3 regions of the Kineococcus deserti genome follow, and region 2 is predicted to be linked to each of the others. Evidence: riboswitches for the same ligand, from Rfam matches in the RefSeq annotation. Region 2 holds a riboswitch; each other region holds the start of a gene.
What was found. A riboswitch is a leader RNA that binds a small molecule or an ion and turns the genes downstream of it on or off. The one in region 2 is predicted to bind S-adenosylmethionine.
Positions count from the first base shown of each region.

Region 1: it holds a riboswitch for S-adenosylmethionine, as region 2 does, so the genes downstream of both, ACRYR2_RS02865 (MetQ/NlpA family ABC transporter substrate-binding protein) here and ACRYR2_RS07695 (methylenetetrahydrofolate reductase) in region 2, are expected to answer to the same signal.
Region 3: it holds a riboswitch for S-adenosylmethionine, as region 2 does, so the genes downstream of both, ACRYR2_RS09925 (ABC transporter substrate-binding protein) here and ACRYR2_RS07695 (methylenetetrahydrofolate reductase) in region 2, are expected to answer to the same signal.

Region 1 is NZ_JBJLSI010000002.1:185,388-190,975, reverse strand. Features, by position in the region: gene ACRYR2_RS02870 (methionine ABC transporter ATP-binding protein) at 1-616, opposite strand, end outside; gene ACRYR2_RS02865 (MetQ/NlpA family ABC transporter substrate-binding protein) at 613-1,563, opposite strand; SAM riboswitch class IV at 1,631-1,741, opposite strand; gene ACRYR2_RS02860 (LLM class flavin-dependent oxidoreductase) at 1,785-3,188, opposite strand; gene ACRYR2_RS02855 (dipeptide ABC transporter ATP-binding protein) at 3,185-4,798, opposite strand; gene ACRYR2_RS02850 (ABC transporter permease) at 4,795-5,588, opposite strand, start outside.
Region 2 is NZ_JBJLSI010000007.1:55,420-61,007, forward strand. Features, by position in the region: gene metE (5-methyltetrahydropteroyltriglutamate--homocysteine S-methyltransferase) at 162-2,489, opposite strand; gene ACRYR2_RS07695 (methylenetetrahydrofolate reductase) at 2,486-3,433, opposite strand; SAM riboswitch class I at 3,495-3,586, opposite strand; SAM riboswitch class IV at 3,727-3,840, shown strand; gene ACRYR2_RS07700 (aminotransferase class V-fold PLP-dependent enzyme) at 3,897-5,231, shown strand; gene ACRYR2_RS07705 (rhodanese-like domain-containing protein) at 5,470-5,588, shown strand, end outside.
Region 3 is NZ_JBJLSI010000009.1:116,075-121,662, forward strand. Features, by position in the region: gene rpmA (50S ribosomal protein L27) at 54-308, opposite strand; gene rplU (50S ribosomal protein L21) at 317-628, opposite strand; partial or broken gene ACRYR2_RS09920 (Rne/Rng family ribonuclease) at 1,102-3,249, opposite strand; SAM riboswitch class I at 4,190-4,280, shown strand; gene ACRYR2_RS09925 (ABC transporter substrate-binding protein) at 4,496-5,588, shown strand, end outside.

The DNA of each region.
Region 1 (5,588 bases), on a different contig from region 2:
CCATCTCGTGCGTGATGACCACGATCGTCACGCCGAGTTCGGTGTTCACCCGGCGCAGCAGCGACAGGACCTCGGTGGTGGTCTCGGGGTCCAGGGCGCTGGTGGCCTCGTCGGCCAGCAGCAGCGGCGGGTTCGTCGCGAGCGCACGGGCGATCCCGACGCGCTGCTTCTGCCCGCCGGACAACTGCTCGGGATAGCTGTGGGCGCGGTCCAGCAACCCGACGAAGTCGAGCAGCTCGGCCGTGCGGCGGTCCCGTTCCTTCGGCCCGACGCCGGCGACCTTCAGCGGGTACGCGACGTTCCCGGCCACGGTCCGGGACCGGAACAGGTTGAACTGCTGGAAGATCATCCCGATCTTGGACCGGGCGGCCCGCAACTGCTTCTCGGACAGCTTGGTCAGGTCCTGCCCGCCGACCAGGACGTGGCCCGACGTCGGCTTCTCGAGGGCGTTGAGCAGCCGCACGAGGGTCGACTTGCCGGCCCCGGAGTACCCGATGACCGCCAGCACCTCGCCCTCGAGCACGTCGAGCGAAACGGCGTCGACCGCCGTGACGGTGGACCCGTCACGACGGCCGAAGCTCTTGGAGACCTTCTCCAGGGTGATGAGCGCGCTCACTGGCCCGCGGCGGCCTTCGCGTCCTCTTCGACCTCGGCGAGGCTGGCCTGCAGGTCGGCGGCCGGGACGTCCTGGACGACGGCGCTCGGGTTGTCCTGCAGGAAGACCTCCTGCACGGCCGGGTCGTGGAACAGGTCCACGAGCTTCGCGTAGGTCTCGTCGTCCTTGTCCTCGGCGCGGGCGGCGAAGATGTTGACGTACGGGGCGGCCGCGGCGGCGGTCGGGTCGTCGGCGACGATGATGTCGTCCTCGGGCAGGCCCGCGGCCGTGGCGTAGTTGTTGTTCACGACGGCGGCGGCGACCGAGCCGCTCTGCAGCGCGCTGGCGGTCTGGTCCGCGGCGACCGCGGTGACCTGGACCTTGGAGGTCTCGATGTCGTTGGTCGTGGAGAAGGCGGTGCCGCCGTCCTTCAGCGTCAGCAGGCCACCCTGCTGCAGGACGAGCAGCGCGCGGGCCTGGTTGATCGCGTCGTTGGGGATGGCGACCTGGGCGTCGGCCGGCAGCGCCTCGGCGGAGTCGGCGGTCAGCGAGTACAGCGGCAGCGGGTAGACCGCGGTGGCGCCGACGGGCTGGATGTCGTCGTCGGCCTCGACGTTGTAGTTGGCGAGGTACTGGATGTGCTGGAACTGGTTCAGGTCCAGCTCACCCTGCGACAGCGCCGGGTTCGGCAGCGTGTAGTCGGAGAAGTTGACCAGTTCGACGGTCACGCCGAGCTGCGACTTCGCCAGGTCGGTGTAGGTGCGCCAGTAGGGCAGCGACTGGTCCGCGACGCCGATGCGCACGGTCTCGCCGGAGGACTCGCCGCCGGCCGTGGTGCTCGTGGAGTCGTCCCGGTTGCCCAGGACGAGCGCCACGACCACGACGGCGATCACGACGACGGCGGCGACGATCCCGATGAGCAGACCGCGACGCTTCGGCTTGTCGGGCAGGGCGGGGGCGTTGGACACGAGGGACTCCGGAGGTCGATCGGGCGGGCGCGCGGCTCGCTGCACTCCGTGGTCGACGGCGTCCGGTGATCCGCGCTTGCCGGACGGGGTCGTCCGGCCAGGTCCTCACCTGGGGCACCCCACCGCGGAGGAGGGTTGCCGGACAGCCAGCCAGGGCTTCGCGCTGTCACTCATGACCTGTGTGAACCTTAACACCGCCGCGACGGCCCGCACACCGCTTCTCAGGAGACCGGCACGACCTGCGCCTGCGGGACCCGGTCCGTCCCGAAGGCCCCCCGGTACCGGGCCGCCGGGTGCCGCTCGTTGAGCCGGGGCGAGCCGAAGAGCTTCTGCCGCAGCGGACCCGGCGCGTACTCCGCCTGCGCCAGCCCGCGCTCGCGCAGCACCGGCAGCACGTGGTCGGCGAACTCGGCGAACGACCCGGGGATCACCCAGTTGATCACGTTGATCCCGTCGACCCCCGCCTGCTGCCACTGCGCCAGCCGGTCGGCGATCTGCTCGGGCGTGCCGACGACGCGCTGGCTGGTGGCCCGCTGACGGGCCAGGTCGGCCACGACGGGTTCGCGGTCGGTGATGTGCTTGGACAACCACTCGGTGAACCCGCGGGCGGTGTCGGTCTCGACGTCCTTCAGCGGCGTCTGCGGCGGGTAGACCCGGCCCGTGCGGTCCACGACGGCGGCGTGCGCCAGGTACCCGTCGACGCTGACGAACTCGTCGTGCTCGGCGGCCTTGCGCTGCGCCTCCTCCTCGGTCGAGCCGATGACGAAGCTCAGGCCCTGGTAGAAGGTCACGTCCTCCGGGCGACGGCCGGCGGCGACGGCCAGTTCGCGCGTCTCGCGGATCTGCTGCGTCGCCAGCACCGGTGAGGGGGAGATGACGAACACGGCCTCGGCGTGCTGCGCCGCGAACCGCCGCCCCGACAGGGACGAGCCGGCCTGGAACAGCAGCGGGGTGCGCTGCGGAGACGGCGAGGGCAGGTGCGGTCCCTCGACCCGGTACCGCTGCCCGGAGTGGAAGATCTTGTGGATCTTCGCAGGGTCGGCGTGCACGCCGTTCGCCTTGTCGGCCAGCAGGGCGTCGTCCTCCCAGGACCCCTCCCAGAGCTTGTAGACGACGTCGACGTACTCCTGCGCCCAGCGGTAGCGCTCGGCGTGCTCGGTGATCCGGTCCAGGCCGTAGTTGCGGGCTCCGTTGTCCTGGGTGCCGGTGACGACGTTCCAGGCGATCCGGCCGTTCGAGATGTGGTCCAGCGTCGAGATCTGCCGGGCGAAGTTGAACGGGTGGTTCTGGAACACGTTCGACGTCGTGGCGAACCCGAGGTGCTCGGTGTTCACCGCCAGCGCCGACAGCAGGACGGTCGGGTCGTTGGAGGGGATCTGCAGGCCCTCGCGGACGTACACGTCGAAGTCGGCGTCGGCGTCGCCGTACAACCCGCTGACGTCGGCGAAGAACATCGTGTCGAACTTCGCGGCCTCGAGCAGCTTCGCGGTCTCGATCCAGGTGCGCACGTCGTTGAACTCGTGCTGCCGCGCGTCCGGCCGGCGCCACTGGCCGTGCTGGATGTGGGACGTGGTGTTCATGACGAAGGCGTTGAAGCGCAACGGCTTCGTGGCGGGGTTGCTCACAGGTCGACCTCCTGGCCGGTGGCGAGGCGGGGCAGTGCGCTGACGAGTTCGCGCGTGTACGGCTGCTGCGGGCGCTCGAACACGTCGGCCGCCGTCCCGCGTTCGACGACGGCGCCGTCCTTCATGACCAGGACGTCGTCGCTGACGTGGTAGACGACGCCGAGGTCGTGGGAGATGAACAGGTAGGCCAGGCCGAGGGTGCGCTGCAGGTCGGCCAGCAGGTCCAGGACCTGCGCCTGCACCGACACGTCGAGGGCCGAGACGGCCTCGTCCAGGACGACCACCGACGGTTCGGGGGCCAGGGCCCGGGCGATGGAGACGCGCTGGCGCTGCCCGCCGGACATGGTCAGCGGGAACCGCGTGAGCACCTCCGCCGACAGCCCGACCTGCTGCAGCAGTTCCCGCACCCGCGCGTTCCGGTCCCCGGAGAACCCCTCCGGCAGCGCGTCGGTCAGGATCCGCTCGACGGTCCAGCGCGGGTCGAACGAACTCAGCGGATCCTGCTGGACGGTCGAGATCTCCCGGCGTCGCGCCCGCCGCGCCTTCTCCGGGACCCCGGACCAGTCGGCGCCGAGCAAGCGGACCGCACCGGAGTCGGGGGCCGTCAGCGCCAGGGCCAGCCGGGCCGTCGTCGACTTGCCCGACCCCGACTCCCCGACGATGCCCAGCGTCCGGCCGGCCTCCAGGGTGAAGGAGACGTCGCCGACGGCGGTGTGCCGGCCCTCGCGGGTGGCGAACGTCTTGGTCAGGTTCTCCGCGACCAGCACCGGACCCGTGCGCAGTTCCCGGCGCGGGGCGGGCAGAGTCGCCTCGGGGGCGGGACTGAGCCGCTCGCCGCGGGTGTGCTCGCCGGGAACGGCGGCGATGAGGGCCCGGGTGTACTCGTGCTGCGGGTCGTCGAGCACGTCCCGGGTCCGGCCGCTCTCCACCACGTGCCCACCGGACATGACGAGCACCCGGTCGGCCAGTCGCGCCACGACGGACAGGTCGTGGCTGATGAGGACGATCGCGACGCCGCGGCGCTTCTGCTCCTCCAGCAGGTCCAGGACCTGGGCCTGCACGGTGACGTCGAGCGCCGTCGTGGGTTCGTCGGCGATGACCAGCCGGGGGTCCAGGGCGATCGCGGAGGCGATGAGCGCGCGCTGGCGCAGCCCGCCGGACAGTTCGTCGGGCCGCTGCCCGGCCCGCAGTTCCGCGGACGGGACGCCGACGGCCGTGAGCAGTTCCAGGACCTTGGCCCGCCGCCGGGTGCGGTCGCGCCAGCCGTGCAGCCGCAGCGCCTCCTCGATCTCGGCGCCCACCGGACGCAGCGGGTCCAGGGAGACCAGGGCGTCCTGCAGGACGAAGCCGATCTCCGCCCCGCGGGTGCGGCGCCACTGCTTGGCCGACAGCCCGCGCACGTCGGACCCCTGGAACTCCAGCCGCTCGGCCTGCACGGTCGAGGTGCCGCCGGTGAGGCCGACGAGGGTGCGGGCGGTGACGCTCTTGCCCGAGCCGGACTCCCCGACGATCGCCAGGCACTCGCCCGGGTCGACGTCGAAGCCGACGTCGTGGACCACCTGCCTGCCGCCGAAACCGACGTTCAGCGCACGGACGGACAGGACGCTCACGACGCCCTCCTCTCCAGGACGGCCTGCAGGTGCTTGCCCAGCGTGGTCGCGGCCAGTGCCAGGGCCACGATGACCAGGCCCGGGACGACGGTGAGCCACCAGGCGTGGGCGATGTAGGGGCGGCCCGCTTCCAGCAGCGCGCCCCACTCCGAGCTCGGCGGGGCGACCCCGAGGCCGAGGAAGGACAGGCTGGAGGCCCAGACGATCGACTGCCCGATCGACAGCGCCATGATCGCCACCAGCGGCCGGACGGCGTTCGGCAGGACGTGCCGGCGCAGGATGCGGGCCGGGGAGTGCCCCAGCGCCACGGCCGCCTCGACGTAGGCCGAACCCTTGGCGGACAGGATCTGCCCGCGGATCATCCGCGCGTAGCCCGGCGCCGTGCCGACCCCGACCGCGACGGCCTGGGTCAGCGCCGACGGCCCGAGCAGCGCCACGAGCAGCAGGGCCAGCAGCAGGCTGGGGAAGCTGAACAGCACCTCCACGACGCGGTCGACGGCCGGGGCCACGACCTTGCCGCCCAGCGCCGCCAGCGACCCCAGGACCACCGCCAGCGCGAGGCTGACGGCCGTGGCACCCAGGCCGATGGCCAGCGACGGCCGGGCGCCGTGCACCACCCGGCTCCACAGGTCGCGCCCGGCCTCGTCGGTGCCGAACCAGTGCCCGGGGCCGGGGGCCTGCAGCGCCTGCGACAGGTGCAGCGCCAGCGGGTCGGTGGTGTCGAGGGCACCGGGCGCGATCACGGCGAGGAGGAGGAACACCGCCACGAGCCCGGCCAGGTACACCCCCC
Region 2 (5,588 bases):
ATAGGGGACGGCCCGCCGGAACCTCAACCCCCGCACCCGGGCGCCCGTCCCGGAGGTGCGTGATCATCGCGACGTGCCCCGGTGATCACGCACTCCGCTCCTCGTGGTCGTGCACAGCGCACGACCACGAGGGGTTGGGTCCAGACGTCGAGGACTGGGCGTCAGTGCGCGGGCGCGACCGCCGCGGACAGCTCTGCGCGGACGGTGCGCGCCGCCTCGACCAGGTGCCGCAACGACTCGGTGGTCTCGGCGTACCCGCGGGTCTTCAGCCCGCAGTCGGGGTTGACCCACACCTGCCGGGCCGGGACGGAGGCGACGGCCGCGCGCAGCAGGCCGACGACCTCCTCGGTCGAGGGCACCCGCGGGGAGTGGATGTCGTACACCCCCGGGCCGATGCCGCGGGCGAACCCGGCCCGGGCGATGTCGGCCAGCACCTCCATGCGCGAGCGGGCCGCCTCGATGCTCGTCACGTCGGCGTCCAGGCCGTCGATGGCGTCGATGACCTCCCCGAACTCGGAGTAGCACAGGTGGGTGTGGACCTGCGTCGCGTCGCCCGCTCCCGCGGTCGCGAGCCGGAACGAGGCGACCGACCAGTCCAGGTACGCCGGCTGGTCGGCGGTCTTGAGCGGCAGCAGTTCCCGCAACGCCGGTTCGTCGACCTGGACGATCCCGATGCCCGCGGCCTCCAGGTCGGCGACCTCGTCGCGCAGGGCCAGGGCGACCTGGCGGGCGGTGTCCCCCAGCGGCTGGTCGTCGCGGACGAAGGACCACGCCAGGATCGTCACGGGGCCGGTCAGCATCCCCTTGACGGGTTTCACCGTCCGGGACGCGGTGTAGGAACTCCACGGCACCGTGATGGGCGCCGGGCGCGTGACGTCGCCCCACAGGATCGGCGGCCGCACGCAGCGCGAACCGTACGACTGGACCCAGCCGTGCGCGGTGACGGCGAAACCGTCGAGCTGCTCGGCGAAGTACTGGACCATGTCGTTGCGCTCGGGTTCACCGTGCACGACGACGTCCAGGCCGAGTTCCTCCTGCAGCCGCACGACGCGCTCGATCTCGGCGCGCAGGAACTCCTCGTACGCGGCCTGCGCCAGGTCACCGCGGGTCCAGGCGGCCCGCGCACCGCGGATCTCGGTGGTCTGCGGGAAGGAACCGATGGTCGTCGTGGGCAGCTCCGGCAACCCCAGCGCCTCCTCCTGCGCCAGCCGGCGGACGGCGTAGTCGCTGCGGTCGTAGGCGTCCGGGGTCAGGGCGGCGAGCCGGTCGCGGACCTCCGGGCGCACCACTCCGGGGGCGGTGATCCGGTCGGCGCGGGCCGTGGCCGAGGCCGCGAGTTCGGCCTGCACGCTGTCCGCGTCCACCAGGGCCCTGCCCAGCAGGACGACCTCGGCGACCTTCTGGTCGGCGAACGCGAGCCAGCCGCGCAGCCGCTCGCCCAGCCGGCTCTCGCGGGAGACGTCGTGCGGGACGTGCAGCAGGGACGTGGAGGTTCCGGCGACGACGCGGCCGGCGACGCCCTCGAACTCCCGCAGCCGGGCCAGGGCCGCGACGAGGTCGGCGCGCCAGACGTTGTGCCCGTCCACGACGCCGCCGACGACGGTCTTGCCGGCGAGCACGCCGGTGTCGGCCGGGACCGGTCCCCGGACCAGGTCCAGGGCGACCCCCTCGACCGCCCCGAGGGAACCCAGGAACTCGCCCGGGTCGCCGTACGGGGTCGCGACCAGCAGCCGCGGCCGGCCCGCGAGGGCGGTCAGCCGCCCGTACGCGGCCTCGACGAGCCCCGCCAGCCCGGCGACCCCCGCCGTGGCCGAATCGCTCACCAGTGCCGGTTCGTCGAGCTGGACCCAGTCCGCACCCGCTGCCGCGTAGGCGCTCAGGAGCTCGGAGTAGGCGCCGAGCAGGTCGTCGAGCCGGGAGATCGGCGCGAAACCCGCGGGACTGCCGTCGGCGGCCTTGGCCAGCAGCAGGAACGTCACCGGGCCGACGACGACGGGCCGGGTCAGGAAACCGTCGGCGAGGGCCTCGGAGAACTCCCGGACCCCGCGGTCGTCGGCGAACCGGAACGTGGTGTCCGGCCCGATCTCCGGAACGAGGTAGTGGTAGTTCGTGTCGAACCACTTCGTCATCTCCAGCGGCGCGTCGGCACCCCGGCCGCGGGCGATCGTGGAGTACCCGACGAGGTCGACGCGGCCGTCGGCGCCGACGACGTCGGCGAACCGGGCCGGGACCGCACCGACGGCCACGGCCGCGTCGAGCACCTGGTCGTAGGCGGAGAAGTCCGACGGGATCGAGGCGTCGTGCGCGGGCAGACCCAGCGCGTTCAGCCGGCGCACCGTCGCGGCGCGCACCCCGGCGAGCGCGGCCTCCGTGGCGGCCAGGTCGGCGCGTCCGGCCCAGAGCGCCTCGAGGGCCCTCTTGGCCTCGCGGTCGGCGCCGATGCGGGGGTAACCCAGGACGGTCGCGGTCCAGGCGGGGTTCTCGGTCATCGAAGGCCTCCTACCGCGGCGTCGCGGTGCTGGTCGTGGGCGGGAGTTCGGGGCAGTGCGAGGTGGTCGAGCAGGTCCAGCGCGGGGGTGGCCGCGTTGAAGGTGTAGAGGTGCAGCCCGGGGGCGCCGGCGTCCAGCAGTCCCGCCGCCAGACCCGAGGAGAACGCGCCCGCGGCGCGCCGCCGGGTGGCGGCGTCGTCGGTGTCCAGGGCGGCCAGCAGGGGTTCGGGTGCCCGCACCCCGGTGAGTTCACCGATGCGGTTCAGCCGGTGCGGGTCGTCGGTCACCGCGATGCCCGGCAGCAGCGGGATGGTGACGCCCGCCGCACGGGCCCGGTGGACGAAACCGGCGTACTCGTCGGCCGAGAACGTCACCTGGCAGATCGCGAAGTGCGCACCGGCGTCCTGCTTGGCGCGCAGGGCCGCCAGGTCGCCGTCGCCTCCGCGGGGGAAGGCCGCGACGGCCAGGCTCAGCGGGCCCTCGTCGACCGGCCGGGCGCCGCCGCGCAGCGCCAGCCGCCGCCGGTCGGCGACCTGCAGCAGTTGCACCAGGTCGCAGGCGCGCCCGACGCCGTCGGGGTGCGGTGCCCAGTCGCCGACCCCCGTCGGCGGATCACCCCGCAGGGCCAGGACGTCGCGGACGCCGGCGTCGTAGAACTCGCAGGCCAGGTCCACGACCTCCCGGCGGGACAGCCCGACGCAGGTGAGGTGCGCCATCGCGGGGACGGCCGTCGTGCTCAGCACGTGGGCGAGCAGTTCCCGGCTCGGCGCGCGGGTGCCGCCCGCGGCCCCGAAGGTCACCGAGACGAAGTCGGGTCGGGTCGCGACGAGTTCGGAGACCTTGTGGCACAGAAAATCCCGGCCCGCCTCGGAACGGGCCGGGAAGAGCTCGAAACTGATCGTCGGCCGTCCTGCGCCCCCGGCGAGGAGCGGGGCCAGGGTCATCGGGCCGGCGCCCGACCTGGGTGCGGGTGAGCGGGTACGGCAGGTCGTGCGGACATCACGAACTCCATCGGCCTGGCTTTAGCACCCTCGCCCGGGCTCGGGGGGTTGCTGCGGCGTCGTCGAGCCAGGACTCTCGGCCGCTCTGGATGGTGTCGAGATCGAAAGTAGTCCGAGGCCGGTCGGTCCCACAAGTGCCTCCGGGCAGTAAGCCCGGTCGGCTGTCCGCGCGTTCGAGGCCGGGAACCGACGCGCCGATCTTGCTGTCGGCGGGCGATCGTGGCAATCTCCCCGCAGGTCATGAGTGCCAGCGACAAGCCCCGGCTCGCTGGCCGGCAACCCTCCTCCGCGGTGGGGTGCCCCGGGTGACGACCTGGCCGGTTCCGAGGTGGTTCCGGCAAGCGCGGACCTCGGCGGGGTGATCCCGGTCCTCCCGGCAGGGTCCTGTCCTCTGAGGAGTCCCGTCGTGTCGCTGAGCACCCTCTCGCCCGCCGCCTGTTCCGTGGTCCAGCCCCTGCTGCCCGTCGTGGGTGCCCGCACCCGGGTGCCGCTGGCCACCGGCGGGGAGGCCGTCTACGCCAACCTGGACAACGCCGCGAGCGCCCCTGCCCTGCAGACGGTCGCCGACCGCGTGGCCCGGGTGCTGCCGCACTACGCCAGCGTCCACCGTGGCGCCGGCTACCTCTCGCGCACCACCACCGCCCTGTTCGAGCAGGCCCGCGAGCAGGTCGGGGCCTTCGTGAGGGCCCGTCCCGACGACGTCGTGGTCTTCACCCGCAGCACCACCGACGCGCTCGACCTGCTCTCCCGCGCCGTCCCGGCGGGAGCGGAGGTGCTGGTCGCCGACGTGGAGCACCACGCGAACCTGCTGCCCTGGCAGCGGTCGGCCCGCACGACGGTGGTGCGCGGCGGCACCGACGCCGAGGAGACCACCGCCCTGCTGGAGGCCGGGCTGGCCACCGGGCGGTACGCCGTGCTCGCGGTCGCGGGCGCCTCGAACGTGACCGGGGAGGTGCTGCCGCTGCGCCGGCTGGCCCGCGCCGCGCACGCCGCGGGCGCGCGGATCGCCGTCGACGGCGCCCAGCTGCTGCCGCACCGGCGGGTCGACGTCGCGGCGGACGAGATCGACTGGATCGCCCTGTCCGGGCACAAGCTCTACGCCCCCTTCGGTTCCGGCGCGCTGGTCGGCCGGCGCGACTGGCTCGACGCCGCCGAGCCGTACCTGGCCGGTGGCGGGGCGACCCTGGACGTCAGCCACGACGCCGTGCGCTGGGCGCAGGGCCCGGACCGGCACGAGGCCGGATCGCCCAACGTGGTCGGCGCCGTCGCGCTCGCGCAGGCCTGCGCGACGTTGTCCGCCCTGCCCGCAGGAGCTCTGGAGGCCCACGAGACGGCGTTGCGCGACCGCCTCGTCGCCGGGCTCACGGCACTGGACGGTGTCGCGGTCGTCCGCCCGCACCCCGGGGACGCGGTGGGGGTCGTCACCTTCACCGTGCCCGGTCAGGAGGTCTCGAAGGTCGCGGCGTACCTGTCGGCCGAGCACGGCATCGGCGTGCGCGACGGCCGGTTCTGCGCCCACCGGTTCGCGAACTCCCTCGGCCTGGTCGAGGGGGGCCTGCGGGCCTCGACGGGGGTCGGGACGGGAACCGCCGACGTGGACCGGTTGCTGGCCGCCGTCGAGCAGTTCCTCACCTCCGGTCCGGAACTCGAGTACGGGATCGTCGACGGCCACTGGGGCCCGCTGCACGACCTCCGTCCCGCCCCCGAACGTTTCCTCGACTCCACCCGGGAACCGGGCTGACCCGACCCCCGCTCACGGGGACCGGCGACAAGCCTGGCCGGTCGGTCGGCGGCCCTCTCCGGCCGCGGGAGGGCCGCGTGGCACCGGGGCCGTGGAGGTGCTCGGCACCAGGGCCGCGTACCGTGCCGCCGACCGGTCGCGCTCCGCCGACCTGCCCGCCGCGTGGCGCGGGCGTCGGGGGTCGTGCCCGTGTCAGAACCCGTTCACGCGAGCGCGTGGACCGCACCTGAGGAGTGAGATGAGCGAGACCACCCTTCCCGAGGCACCCCTCGTCGATGCCGAGACGGCCGGCCGCGCCGTCGCCGGCGGGGCGTTGTTCGTCGACGTGCGCAGCGAGGCCGGCCGCGCCTCGGCCGG
Region 3 (5,588 bases), on a different contig from region 2:
GGGGCGGACCGGATCTCTCCGGCCCGCCCCTCGCGTTCACGACTGGTGCGTCGTCACTCGCCCGCGACGATGTTGACGACCTTGCGACCACGACGGGTGCCGAACTCGACGGCGCCCGGGATCAGCGCGAACAGCGTGTCGTCGCCGCCACGGCCCACACCCGCACCGGGGTGGAAGTGGGTGCCGCGCTGACGGACGAGGATCTCGCCCGCGCCGACGACCTGGCCACCGAAGCGCTTGACGCCGAGGCGCTGCGCGGCGGAGTCACGACCGTTGCGCGAGGAGCTCGCGCCCTTCTTGTGTGCCATGAGTCAGCTCACTCCCCGATGCTGGTGATCTTGACACGGGTGAGCTTCGCGCGGTGACCCTGACGCTTGCGGTACCCGGTCTTGTTCTTGTACTTCAGGATGGTGATCTTGGGGCCCTTGGCCTCCTCGACCACCTCGGCGACGACCTTGACACCCGCGAGCGCCGAGGCGTCGTGAGTCACGGTCTCACCGTCGACGAGGAGCAGGGGCTGCAGCTGCAGCGTCTCCCCGCTGGCCACGGGGACCCGGTCGATGGTCAGCACGTCGCCGACCGAGACCTTCTCCTGCCGGCCGCCGGCGCGGACGATGGCGTACACCACAACGAACCCGTTTCTCTCGTCACGAACTGGAACGCCACCGAACTGCGGAAGCTGACTGCACCCTCAGAGCGTGTGGCTCGCGCACGATGGCGCACCAAGGGTCAAGCGTACGTAACGCCCTCCCCCTGGGTCAAAACGGCTCACTCACCGCCGGTCGGTTGCCCCTCCGGCTGGTCGGCGGAGCCCTCCCGCTCCCGGCGGCCGGCCGCGGCCACGGCCGCGATCGCCGCCAGGACGGCGGAGTCCTTGCCCGGCTCCCGGGAAGCCTCCTGGGCGCTCTCCTCGACGGCAGCGGCCTTGGGAGCCTCCCCCTGCCCCGGCTCCGGCGCCCCCTTGTCCCGGCCGCGGCCACGCCGGCGGGACTTGCCCGAGCCGGCGGCCGAGCCGTTGCCGTTCCCGGACCCGTTGCCCGACCCGTTCTGCGGTCCGGCGGACGGCTGCGGTGCCGGGTTGGCGTCCGCCGCCGCGTCGAGCTCGTCCAGGACGGCCGCCAGGCCCTGCCCGGTCCGCTTGCGGGTCATCTGGACCAGGCCCAGCGAGGTGACCTCGGCGACCTGGTGCTTGGTCCGGTCCCGGCCCAGGCACTCCACGAGCCGGCGCAGGACCAGGTCGCGGTTGGACTCCAGGACCATGTCGATGAAGTCGATGACGATGATCCCGCCGATGTCGCGCAGCCGCAGCTGCCGCACGATCTCCTCGGCCGCCTCGAGGTTGTTGCGGGTGACGGTCTCCTCGAGGGTGCCACCGGCGCCGGTGAACTTGCCGGTGTTGACGTCGATGACGTGCATCGCCTCGGTCGGGTCGATGACCAGCGACCCGCCCGAGGGCAGCCAGACCTTGCGGCCCAGGGCCTTGGCCAGCTGCTCGTCGATCCGGTGGTGCTCGAAGACGTCCTGGCTGCCCTCCCAGCGCTCGAGGCGCCCGGCGAGGTCGGGGGCCACGTCGGCGACGTAGCCGTGGACCGCGTCCCAGGCGGCGTCCCCGGAGACGACGACCTTGGAGAAGTCCTCGTTGAAGACGTCGCGCACGACGCGGACGGTCAGGTCCGGTTCACCGTGCAGCAGGATCGGCGCGTTCTTGCTCTGCGCCTTGGCCTGGATGGCCTCCCACGTCGCCTGCAGGCGCTGGACGTCGGCACGCAGCTCCTCCTCGGCCACGCCCTCGGCGGCGGTGCGCACGATGACGCCCGCGCCGGCGGGCACGACCTCCTTGAGGACCTTCTTCAGCCGCGCGCGCTCGGTGTCGGGCAGCTTGCGGGAGATGCCCGTCATCGACCCGCGCGGGACGTAGACGAGGTAGCGGCCGGGCAGGGAGACCTGGCTGGTCAGCCGGGCGCCCTTGTGGCCCACCGGGTCCTTGGTGACCTGGACCAGGACGGGGTCGCCGGACTTCAGCGCGGCCTCGATGCGCCGCGGCTGGCCCTCGAGCCCGGCGGCGTCCCAGTTGACCTCACCGGCGTACAGGACGGCGTTGCGTCCCTTGCCGACGTCGACGAACGCGGCCTCCATGCTCGGCAGCACGTTCTGCACGCGGCCGAGGTAGACGTTGCCGACCATCGTCGTCTGCGCCTGCTTGGCGCCGTAGTGCTCCACGAGGATCCCGTCCTCGAGGACGCCGATCTGGGTCTTGTCGTCCTGCTGGCGCACGACCATGACGCGCTCGACGGACTCGCGACGGGCCAGGAACTCGGCCTCGGTGAGGATGGCGCGCTTGCGACCGGCCTCCCGGCCCTCGCGGCGGCGCTGCTTCTTGGCCTCCAGGCGGGTCGAGCCGCGCAGCGCGGTGATCTCGTCCTCGCCGGTGCCGCCGGTGCCGCCGGTGCTGCGCGGCCGGCGCGGTTCCCGGACCCGGGTGACGGTGTTCGGCGGGTCGTCGGGCGAGGTCTCCTCCGAGTCGGCCGCCCCCCCGCGGCGACGGCGGCGACGACGGCGCCGGGACGAGCCCGACGACTCCTCGCCGTCCTCGCCGGTGTCCTCGCCGGCGTCCTCCTCGGACTCCTCCGGCTCCTCGGTCTCGTCGGACTCACGGGCCTCCTCGTCGGAGTCCCCGGTCGGAGCCTCCTCGTCGGAGTCCTCACGGGTGCGGCTGCGGCGGCCCCGTCCGCCGCGGCGACGGCGGCGGCGCGGTGCACCCCCGTCCTCGTCCCGGTCCTCGTCCTGGCCGTCCTCGGTGTCGTCCTCGGCGCCGGCGTCGTCCAGGGTCTCCTCGAGGTCGTCGGCGGTGCCTTCGAGCACGTCCTCGTCGACCTCGTCGACCTCGTCGGTCTCGTCCTGGTCGGCCTGCCCGGTCTCGAAGGCGCGGCGGGCGAAGACGTCGAGGGCGTCCTGGTCGGCTCCGGGCGGCGGGCCGGCCGGGGCGGAGGCGCGGCGACGGCGCCGAGGCGCCTCCTCGGCCTCGGGAGCCTGGAAGAACAGGGCGGTCGCGCGGGCGGCGGCGTCGGCCGCGCGCTCGGCGTCGGTGCGCTCACGGCGGCCACCGCGGGCCATCCCGGCGGCGCGCAGGAGCACCGGGTCGTCCATGAGGTCGGGCTGGGTCTCGGGCTGGGCCTCGGATCGGGTCTCGACCTGCTCCTCGACGGGCGCCTCGGCCGGGGCCGCACCGGCCCCGGTGGGCTGCTCGACGGGCGCCTCCTCGACGGGGACGTCCTCGGCGACGGCGGCGACCTCGGCCACCTCCGGCACCGGCGTCGCCTCTGGAGCCGCCGGGGTCACGTCGACGGTCGGCTCGACGGTCGGCTCGACGGGCGCAGCGGTGGCCTTGCGGGAGCGGCGGCGCCGGGCAGGAGCCTTGACCGGCTCGGCCGGGGCCTCGTCGGCGGCGGGCTCGGCGGCCGCTTCGGCCGCGGCGACCGGTTCGGCGACCGGCTCGGCGACCGGCTCGGGGCTCACCTCGGGGGTGGCCACCTTGCGGGTGGCGCGGCGCGTGCGGCGGCGCGGGGCCGCCTCCTCGGCAGCGGGCACCTCGGCAGCGGGTGCCTCGACCGCGGGGGCGTCGGGGGCCGGCACGGTCACGGGGGCGGGCGTCTCCGCCTCGACGGTGGTCTCGACAGGGGCCTCGACGTGCGCCGGCGGGCCGGCGGGACGACTGGCCGCGCGACGTCGCCGCGGCTTCGTCGCGGGGGTGGTCTTCTCGTCCGCGGCAGCTGCGGCGGCGTTCTCTTCAGGTGTGGTCGTCACGGGTTGCTCCGCTTCGCCCGCAGCGTCCGCTCCACCGGTCAACCCGCGGCCGCTCGAGCGTCCTCGTCGGAATCGCCGGGCGGGTCGTCCCGCACCCGACGGAAGTCCTCGGTGCACCGGCGGGTTCGCGCGACGCGTGCTCCGCCCGTGCCGCCGGCGGTCGTCGTCCAGCACGAGGGCCGGGGCGCCTGCGAGGTCCTTCCACCAGACCGCGGCGCTGCCCGGGACCCGCGCACCAGGCGGCGGTCTCGACGGCGGGCCGCGCGCCCGGTGTGGGGAACGCTCGGCCACCGCCAGTGTGGCACAGCCGACCGCAGGTGACCCTTCGCACCGATCCGGCAGGAACGTGGTCAGGAGGCCCCCGCGTCCGCTACGGTCTGATCAACACCCATCCAGAGTGGCCGAGAGACCTGGCTCGTCGACGCCACAGCAACCACCGCGCGAGCGGCAGGTGCTCCCGCCAGGGGCGATGGAGGAACCGCTGTGACCAGCTGTACCCGTCTGACCCGGCGTTACCACGTCGACCTCTCGCGCACGGCCTCGATGACCTGTACCCCGGGTTCGTCGATGCGCCGGGGGACGCTCCGCGCTCTCTGACCAGCGCAGTCCCTCCCCCAGACCCCTCCCGAGCGCGCCGCCACCGCGCGCACCCCCGACGGACGTCCGTCCGCCCACCCACCGGAGCACACCCATGTCCGCGCCCCGTCGCACCCCTCTGCCCACGAGCACCTCGCGCCTGATCGCCTCCCGCCGCCGGGTGCTGTCCTCCGCCCTCGGCATCGGCGCGCTCGGTGCGCTCGCCGCCTGCGGTGAGGAGCAGTCGGCCTCCGGGCTGGCCGCCGCGCAGGCCGTCGACCTGCAGGGCGCGACCATCAAGCTGATGGTCAACCAGCCGCACGTGCTGGCCTTCACCGACCTGCTCGGGCCGGCGTTCGAGCAGGAGTTCGGCGGCAAGCTCGAGGTCACCGCGATCCCCTACGACCAGCTGACGAGCAAGCAGATCCTGGACGTGCAGGGCGGCGACGGGGAGTTCGACGTCTTCGACTACTTCTACTTCGGCCTCGGTGAGCTGGTGAACGCCGACGCCCTCGTGGACCTGACCGACTGGATCGGCGCGAACGGCGACATCGGCACCGACGACTTCCTCCCGTCGGTCTACGACCCGTACACGCTGCTGGACGGCAAGCGCTACGGCCTGCCCTTCGACGGCGACACCCACGTCCTCTACTACAACGCCGAGGTTTTCGAGCGGTACGGCGTGCAGCCGCCCACGACGTGGGACGAGTACGACGCCGCCGCGGCGAAGATCACCCAGGACTCCGGCGGCAGCGTCTACGGCGCGATCGTCGAGGGCCAGCAGGTGCCGATGATCCTCGGCTGCTCCTTCATCAACCGCCTCGCCGGGTACGGCGGGACGCTGGTCGACGCCGACGGCGGGCCGGCGTTCGCGGGCCAGGAGGGGCTGGCCGCGCTGCAGCACCTCATCACCGTGGCGCCCTCGGCGCTGCCGACGCCGCTGCAGACCGGCTTCGACCAGGCCAACTCGGCGTTCCTGGCCGGTCAGGGCGCGATGCTCGACACCTGGACCGACCTGGGGCTGAAGGCGCAGGACCCGGCCAGCTCGAAGATCGTCGACAAGTGGGGCGTGGTGACGCTGCCGGTCGGCGGGTCGAACACGACACCGCGTTCGGCGCTGGACTCCGGTTTCGGCCTCGGCGTCTCGACGGCCTCGTCCCAGCAGGACAAGGCGGCCGCGTTCATCAAGTGGGCCACCGACCGGGAGC